Regions from separate parts of the Serratia sp. CoH_122_TC_1 genome, predicted to be linked through region 4. Evidence: predicted binding sites of a transcription regulator. Region 4 holds the regulator's gene; each other region holds the start of a gene.
The links. Region 4 encodes PhoB, which activates phosphate uptake and scavenging genes when phosphate is short. Its sites were predicted from a motif close to CTGTCATAAAACTGNCNNAT; they were not measured.

Region 1 (2,204 bases), on a different contig from region 4:
GGCAACAGGTCATGACGGAAATGGCCACTGAACAGGCTCCACAGCAAATAGCACAGCGCATTGCCGGCCAAAAGCCACATGACCGCCAGATGCCAGCCAATCGCGCCGCCCAGCCAACCGCCAAGTGTGACCAGCGGCGGGAAGCGGAAACCGAACAGGGGTGAGGCGTTGTAGATCTCCCAGCCGCTCATAAACATGCAAACCATGGTGAACAGGTTAACCCAATGGGTGATGCGGACTGGCCAGCGGTGCACCGGCCGCCGTACGGGGGTTTTCATTATGCACTCCTTAGACGGTGCCCCGTCATGACATTGCCAATGGCGGGGCACAACCTAATTACATCGGCGGAACGGTGCCGTCTTTCCCGGCGGAAATACGGGTGGCGACGCGTTCGCCTTTGTCGTCCGTGGCAGAAAACAGCACGATGTGTGCACCGGGTTTTAGCAGGCTGCGGTCGCCGGGATCTAGGGTGACGATCGGCACATCTTCCGGCACGTTAACGGTCTTCTGCTGGTTACCGTAGGTCACGGTGAGCGTGCGGCCATTGGATTTAACCAGCTTGCCAACGGTGCCGTTGGTCATGGTATCGACTTTGCCGTCGGCAGACTCCCAGGCGGAGTGCCCTTCACCGGTACCGCGCAGGCTGGCGGCGAAGACGTGGACTTCCAGCGCCTTCAGTGAGCCGTCCGGTTGTGGTACTGCCGCAGTGCCGATAAAGCTATCCGGTTTAATGTCATCCAGGGTGCCTTTCGAGACGCTGAGCACCCGGGTTTGATCGTTGAGTTTAACGCTGACCTTCTCCCCTTTACGGTCGGTGACCTGTAGGCTGCTGTCGGTAACCTGGTCGATAGTGCCACGCAGTGGGGCAATGACCTTGCCTGTTGCTTGAGCCGCGCCTGCGGCCCCACTACACAGCATGAGGGTGGACAGCAGCAAACCGGCAAAACGATGACGGGTAATCATAAAGTTTTCCTCTGTTAAGGTTGCCGATTAAGCATGGTTGAACAATAGGGACAGCACCATGTCTGTTTGATGACATTAATGTCATCAAGAATGTCCGCCGAAACTGCTAGTATTTCCGCTGGTGTAATGAGGCGATGACAATGCGAATACTGGTGGTTGAAGACGACATCAGCACGGGCGATTACCTGAAGAAAGGGCTGACGGAGGCGGGATACAGCGTCGATTTGGCACGTAACGGTACCGATGGCCTGTTTCAGGCGTTGGAACAGGCTTACGACGCCATTGTGCTCGACGTGATGCTGCCGGGGTTGGACGGTTGGCAGATCATTGAGGTTCTACGCAAGAAAAGCGACGTGCCAATCCTGTTTCTGACCGCGCGCGATGGGGTGCAGGATCGCATCCATGGCCTGGAGTTGGGCGCTGACGACTATTTGATTAAACCCTTTTCTTTTACCGAGCTGGTGCTGCGCCTGCGGACGTTGCTGCGCCGCGGTACGGTGCGAGAAGCCGACCACTACGCAATTGCCGATTTACAGCTGGACGTTCTGCGGCGTAAGGCCGTGCGGCAAGATGTGGTGATTCCACTGACCAACAAAGAATTTATGCTGTTGCACCTGCTGGTACGGCGGGAAGGCGAGGTATTGTCACGTACCATGATCGCGTCCCAGGTGTGGGACATGAATTTTGACAGTGATACCAACGTCGTGGACGTGGCGATCAAGCGGCTGCGCGCAAAGATTGATCGGCCGTTTGACGTCAAATTGATCCACAGCGTGCGCGGTATTGGTTACGTTTGCGAGCCGCGCTCATGAAAATACGCATCCAACGCTGGCGTGCGCTGTCGCTGACGCTTCGTAGTGCCATGTTGTTTGCGCTGGTCGCGGCGTTGGTTGTCAGCGGAGCGGGTTGGTACCTGTACGGTGCGATGCGTCAGGAGATGATCACCCGCAGCGATTTACAGGTCACCGGACGGGTCGAGTATTACCGCAATTTGCTCAGCCAGCGTTTCCCTATCGAGCAGCTGACGGCGAATACCGGCTTGTTCGAAAATATGTTGGGCAACGAGCAGGACGTGCTGATTTTTCAACAGCCGGGAAAGAAGCCGTTAATCAATGTGAACCCCGCCAAACTGACTCTGCCGCCGATCACTCCAACGCCCCTTGATACACCCCAACGTGTGAGTGCGGTGCAGAGTGGGCAGACGGCGCAAGGTGTGCCATTACGCGTCGCATCGGCGCTGA
Region 2 (2,204 bases), on a different contig from region 4:
TTTAAACTGTGCCAATCACGCTTTACGCTGCTGAGCCTTGGCGGCGGGTTTTTCTTCTTCTACGCAAACGTCACACGGCAGATTGCGGCCAATGAGCATGCGGTAGCCGAAGGCACCCAGGCAGGCCCCGATGATTGGACCAAAAATTGGCACCAGGAAGTACGGAATATCACGTGCACCGGTGAAGGCCACTTTGCCCCAGCCCGCCAGATAAGCGAACATTTTAGGACCGAAGTCACGCGCCGGGTTCAGAGCAAAGCCAGTCAATGGTCCCATAGAGGCGCCGATCACGGCAATCAGAATACCAATTAACAGAGGGGCCAGTGGGCCACGCGGAATGCCGTTGCCGTCGTCGGTCAGCGCCAGGATCAGGCACATCAGAATTGCGGTAATCACGGTCTCTACCAGGAAGGCCTGGCCGACAGAAATGTGCGCGTTAGGATAAGTGGAGAAGATGCCAGCCAGGGCAAGGCTTGCATCACTGCCGCGAACCATATGATTGGCTGCTTCAAAGTCGTAGAACAGGTTGTAATACAACCCGTAGACCAAGGCTGCTGCGCAGAAGGCTCCGGCGATCTGCGCGACAATGTAAGGAAGTACTTTGCGTCCGTCAAAGCAGGCGAACAGCCACAGTGCGATGGTGACTGCCGGGTTGAGATGCGCACCGGAGATGGCAGCGGTCAGATAGATAGCCATGGCAACGCCGAGGCCCCAAATGATACTGATTTCCCATTGGCCGAAGCTGGCGCCAGCCAGTTTCAGCGCGGCAACGCAGCCTACGCCAAAGAATATCAACAGGCCGGTGCCGAGGAACTCAGCGATGCACTGGCCTTTTAGGGTCGGACTGGTGGTTTGGCTCATAATGTTGTTGTCCTGCAAAACGGCGGTTATAGGTTTATAGGCTCAGCGAGCGTATCGATTTGGCCTATGGGTACAGTTTTTTCATCTCGTCCAATTATTAATTGAGGACGTGATGTAAATTTATCGTTAACGAACATAAACGAGAAATAGCGAAATCAAAATGTGTGTGCTTCGTCATAAAATTGAGCGAATTCGCGTCGTTCTGTGTTCTTTCTGCGCCATAAAAGTGTGATCTGACCAGTGCTTTCGCCACCGATTGTTAACAAACCGATTTTGCGGGCTGCGGGTATTTTCAGTTTTTGCTGATGGCGAAGGCAGGAAAATTGCAACAGACTGCGCGATGAGCCGGATGTTGCTAGACAGTCGGGGACAGGCTACTTACAATCGTTTTTATCGAAAGAAGCGTTTTATCGGGACAGGCGCGTTATTTTCAATAAAAGCGTGTGTCACTTGGCGCGATGCATATTCGCAGCAGTTGCAACCTGAGTTGCGGCCGTTACCTATAGATGTACGCCTTGCTATCATGAGGGGACTGAAGCATGTCATTTGAAGTATTTGAGAAATTGGAATCAAAAGTTCAGCAGGCGATCGATACCATCACCCTGCTGCAGATGGAAATTGAAGAGCTGAAAGACAAAAACAATACTCTGTCTCAGGAAGTTCAGGCTGCCTCTGGCAACCACGAATCGCTGGTACGTGAAAACCAGCAACTGAAAGAAGAGCAGCACGTATGGCAAGATCGCTTGCGCGCGCTGTTGGGCAAAATGGAAGAAGTCTGATTCCGTATTGCACGATCGAAAAGGGCGCCTTAGGCGCCCTTTTTCATATCTGAAGATTACTCGATGTCGAGCGGGTCTTCAGACAGAATAATACCGGTATTGTCGGCGTACAAATGGTCACCGGAGAAGAACGTCACACCGCCAAAGTTAACGCGGATGTCGCTTTCACCAATGCTTTCACTGGCGGCGCCGACAGGAATGGCTGCCATCGCCTGAATGCCGATATCCAGTTCTTCCAAATCGTCCACCTGACGCACGGCACCGTAGACCACGATGCCTTCCCATTCGTTCTGGGTTGCCAGACGCGCCAATTCTGCATTGATCAGAGCACGGCGTACTGAGCCGCCACCGTCAATCACCAGAACGCGACCGCGCCCGTTTTCTTCAAGTAGCTCGAATAACAGGCCGTTATCCTCAAAGCATTTCACCGTAGTGATTTGCCCGCCAAATGAAGTACGCCCGCCAAAATTGGAGAATAGAGGCTCAACTACGTTCACCTCTTCATGATAGATGTCGCAAAGTTCGGAAGTATCGTATTTCATAGGATTTTACGTCTGTTTGCCG
Region 3 (2,204 bases), on a different contig from region 4:
CGGCGTTTCTGTTTGGTCAGAACGTCATAGGCGGTGTTATTCATCGCCAGATGATCCGAAGACACCACGATGACGGTGTTTTTGAAATAGTCGGATGCCTTGATTTTATCGATCAGCGCCGCGATATGCTGCTGGCTACAGGCTACCGCGCTTAATGAACGGTTCTCTTTGTTCTGCCAGCTGAATGTGTTTTTGCTGCAACTGGCGGAGATAAACCCGTCCGGGTGATGGGTGTCGACGGTCAGTGTAAACAGTGAAAACGTTTTATTCTGCTTAGACAGTTCAACAAATTTGTCGAACACCACATCCAGAACGGTATCGTCGTACCAGCCCCAGTCATTTTTGTAACTGGGATCGCTGACCTGCCCACGCAGTTCTTTGAAGCCGTAGGCATGATCGAAACCGTGCGATTTCAGAAAGGTGTCTTTACCGGCGAAGGCCAGATCGGCGCCCTGATAAAAGTAGTTATCATAACCGGCGGACTTCAGTACATCGCCCAGACAGACGTTTTCCGGGTAAAAGGTAGACACGGCGCTGGAGGCGTTACCGTCGAAAGGGGCAAACAGCGGGATGCCACACTGTGAGGCCACCATGCCGGCAATGGTATAACCGGTGCCTGGCAACTGTTGGGTGTTGCTGAAGTCGATGCTGTTTTCACGATGTTGGTTCAGTTCGTCAGCGAGGCCGGGGAAAAGTTGCTGATCGAAGTAGGTTCTTTCCAGGCTCTCTGCATAGATATACACCAGGTTCGGCGCTTTGCCCTGTACGCTTCTTTTGGGGGCTTTGTAATAGGTATCAAAATCGCTGGTGTCCCCGCTGATCTGGCTTCTGACCAGTAGGGAGATATCCTGAAAGGCGGGAGTAGTGCCGACGGAAAACAAGGCCAGCAACACGGCGATCACACTGTATACCACACTGCTGCTTTTCGCTTTGCGTCGGACCAGGCTCCAGGTGAGTACGGCGAAGATCAGCGCCAGTACCGCCAACAGGCCGATAAACGGCAGCAGGTATTTGCCGACGCCGGCACCTTTCAGGCTGCTGGTGAGGGTGTAAATTACCGCGTCGGTGATGCCGTCACCGGTAAAGTAGTTGCTGGCGATCAGGACAACGTTGAGGATCAGATAGCTGCCCAGCAGCGTCAGCAGAGTGGCAAGCCACCAGCGGTTGGCAGCGCCCCGGGTCCGGTAGATTAAAATTGAGGCGATAAAAAGTGCAAACGAGATTAATGCTGAAACCATCCACCGTACCCTGTCTGATTAAAAAGAAAAACTTTAGTGCTCTGGTCAACGCCGCTGACCGCTGCCGCCGCGAGAAAGAGGAGGGTATAGCGCATTGAAACCGTCAGAGCAATGCGTGTTTGCATCGCTCTGCTGGCTCAGAGTGTGATTGGCGATTTTTGTGACAATAGTGTGACACTAATCACGCCAGCGAAAAGGGAGGGCATCATAGAGAAGGGCGCAGTTCATAGGCTGAGCCCGATAACGGCTTAATGCAGTTCCACCGCGTATTGTTCCACGGGGGTGATTTTCTTGATCAACTTGTTGTCGAACAGGAATTGTTCGTAGGCTTGATAGCGCGCTTTATCCAGCTTGGCCGGATCGCGGGCAAACAGCGGCAAGCTGGCTTGCCATGCCTGTTTGTTCAGCGCGGTATTCAGTTCCGGATGGGCTTTGGCGAATGCTAGCCAGCTTTCCTGCGGATGGGCGTGCAGGTAGTCGCCGCCTTTTTTTAGTGCCGCGAGGAATTTTTTGATTTTCGGCTCAGTGATGGTGTCGCGATTGGCGACGATGATCAGTTCGTCGTAGGCGGGGACGCCATAGTCTTCCACGTTAAACACCACCGGATCTTTCCCCTGTAATTTCAATTCTAGCGCTTCAATATTGCGGTACCCGCCGATCACCGCATCGACCTGGCCTGCCAGCAGGGCGCTGGTCAGTTGGAAGTTAACGTTAATCAGTTTGGTGTCATTGGGGTTGAGATGCTCATGTTCGAGCATGGTTGCCAGCGTGGCCTGTTCAATGCCGCTGACCGAATAACCGATTTTTTTGCCCTTAAGCCCTGCCGGGGTGGTGATGCGCTTATCCAGCGTAATAACGGTATTGAGTGGCGAATTAATCAGGGTTCCTATGCGCACCAGCGGCAAGCCCTGGTCAGCGAAGAAGTGCAACTGCGGTTGATAGGTGATGGCAAGATCGGCCTGTTTT
Region 4 (2,204 bases):
ACCTCAATATTGGTGCCCTTTGGCGTGTGATTCACAGCGTTATACACCAGGTTGGATACCGCACTGCGCAACTGGTCGTCGTTGCCAAAGACCTTAAGCTGTTCGTTCACCCGGAAAGTAATCTCATGGTTCCCGCCGCTCAATGACTGCGCTTCGCGTTGCAGCACTCGCAGCATCAACGGAATATCGACCCGCTCGTTCATTTCTACATTTGGCGCGGCTTCAATACGCGACAGTGTCAGCAGCTGCTTGACCAGACCATCCATGCGGCGAGTCTGTTCCTGCATGGTGCCCAACGCTTTGCCCCGCAGCGAACCATCCAGCTCTTCGTCGCTCATCATTTCCAGGTAGCCCTGCAATACCGTCAGCGGAGTGCGCAACTCATGACTGACGTTGGCAAAGAAGTTGCGCCGGGCGCCTTCAAGCTGACGCATTTGGGTAACGTCACGCGCAACCATCAACAGCTGCCCTTCTGAATACGGCATCACGCGAAACTCAACGTAATGCTCATTGTTCAACTGCAGCGTTAACGGTCGAGAGAACTCCTGCTGTTGCAGATAGTGGCTGAATTCCGGATAACGCAGCAGGTTCAGGATGTGTTGGCCGTTATCTTCAGGCCAACGGAAACCCAGCAGATGCTGCGCCAACCCGTTACACCAGAAGATGTTACCTTCAACGGTCGTCATCACCACCGCATCAGGCAGTGACTCTGCGCCGCTGCGGAAACGTTTGATCAATAACGCCAGCTCACGACGTCGGCGACGGTTTCGCTGTTGCATCTGGTATAAGCCGTAAAACAGCGGTTCCCAGCTCCAGCGCCCAGGTGGCGGTGTCATGCTGCGGTCAACCCACAGCCAGTGAGAAAGTTTAAGTTGGTTGTAGAAGTTCCACACCAGCGCAGCCAGCACGGAGGCAAGCAGCAACCAGGGCAGATAACCGAAAATCAGCCCCAGTAATAAGGCAGGTAGGCAGAAAAGGGCCAGCTCCAGGGCCAGCCTCTTCCAGGATAGACGTTCTAACACGGCATATTCTCCAGCGCGGCGCGATCAGTAGCGCGTTGAGAATCGGTAGCCTGTGCCCCGAACGGTTTGAACCATTTTGTCATGACCAGTGGTCTCTAACGCCTTACGGAGTCGGCGGATATGCACGTCAACGGTGCGGTCTTCCACATAAACGTTAGTGCCCCAGACGTGATTAAGCAACTGTTCGCGGCTATAAACTCGCTCAGGGTGGGTCATAAAGAAGTGCAACAGCTTGAACTCGGTCGGCCCCATATCCAGCGCTTGCTCGTTAGCCATCACGCGGTGTGAGGAAGGGTCCAGGCTCAGCCCTTGCATTTCAATCACTTCTTCCACTGCCATGGGTGAAATACGGCGCATTACCGCCTTGATACGTGCCACCAGTTCCTTCGGCGAGAAAGGTTTGGTGATGTAATCATCCGCACCGACTTCCAGACCACGAACCCGGTCTTCTTCTTCACCACGCGCTGTCAGCATCATCACCGGAATATCGCGGGTTAGCGCTTCACGCTTCATATGCTTGATAAACTGAATGCCGGATCCCCCGGGTAACATCCAGTCGAGCAACACTAAATCAGGGAACGGTTCAGACAGGCGTGTCACGGCACTGTCATAATCCTCGGCTTCCAACGGTTGGTAACCATTCTGTTCCAACACAAAGCACACCATCTCACGGATCGGCGCTTCGTCTTCCACCACCAATATGCGTCTTGCCATCGTCAATCCTGCCAATGTGTTAGCTATCTGCGGGCGCCATTATGCGTCAGTTTTATGACACTTTTATGAAAAGAACACCCTGTTATAGGCAGTAAGCATAGCGATTATTTCCAACGTCAAAGAAAAATCATTCAGTTGTCATAATGATTCCGTCACGACAGCCGCCGCGGTGCCCTTTATAATCACCGCCATTAGCTTATCGCCCCGGGAGTGTCATGCGCCTGATCCACACCTCTGACTGGCATCTTGGCCAGTACTTTTTCACCAAAAGCCGTGCCGCCGAGCACCAGGCTTTTCTGCGCTGGCTGATAGACCAAATCGAGCAACATCAGGTGGATGCACTGATCGTCGCCGGGGACCTGTTCGATACCGGTTCGCCACCCAGCTATGCCCGCGAACTGTACAACCGCTTCGTGGTAGAGCTGCAACATACCGGCTGCCAATTAGTGGTGCTGGGAGGTAACCACG

Region 1: the regulator PhoB is predicted to act here: its motif matches at 1,020-1,039, upstream of AC2FC2_RS01495 (heavy metal response regulator transcription factor).
Region 2: the regulator PhoB is predicted to act here: its motif matches at 1,077-1,096, upstream of AC2FC2_RS21625 (MIP/aquaporin family protein).
Region 3: the regulator PhoB is predicted to act here: its motif matches at 1,397-1,416, upstream of opgB (phosphatidylglycerol--membrane-oligosaccharide glycerophosphotransferase).

The regions. Positions count from the first base shown of each region.
Region 1 covers NZ_JBXWLA010000001.1:341,474-343,677, reverse strand. The annotation lists gene AC2FC2_RS01505 (cytochrome b/b6 domain-containing protein) at 1-278, opposite strand, end outside; gene AC2FC2_RS01500 (hypothetical protein) at 337-963, opposite strand; gene AC2FC2_RS01495 (heavy metal response regulator transcription factor) at 1,104-1,775, shown strand; gene AC2FC2_RS01490 (heavy metal sensor histidine kinase) at 1,772-2,204, shown strand, end outside.
Region 2 covers NZ_JBXWLA010000019.1:33,790-35,993, reverse strand. The annotation lists gene AC2FC2_RS21625 (MIP/aquaporin family protein) at 16-861, opposite strand; gene zapB (septal ring assembly protein ZapB) at 1,401-1,640, shown strand; gene rraA (ribonuclease E activity regulator RraA) at 1,697-2,182, opposite strand.
Region 3 covers NZ_JBXWLA010000014.1:14,887-17,090, reverse strand. The annotation lists gene opgB (phosphatidylglycerol--membrane-oligosaccharide glycerophosphotransferase) at 1-1,238, opposite strand, end outside; gene AC2FC2_RS17810 (ABC transporter substrate-binding protein) at 1,487-2,204, opposite strand, start outside.
Region 4 covers NZ_JBXWLA010000007.1:136,875-139,078, forward strand. The annotation lists gene phoR (phosphate regulon sensor histidine kinase PhoR) at 1-1,022, opposite strand, end outside; gene phoB (phosphate response regulator transcription factor PhoB) at 1,047-1,736, opposite strand; gene sbcD (exonuclease subunit SbcD) at 1,952-2,204, shown strand, end outside.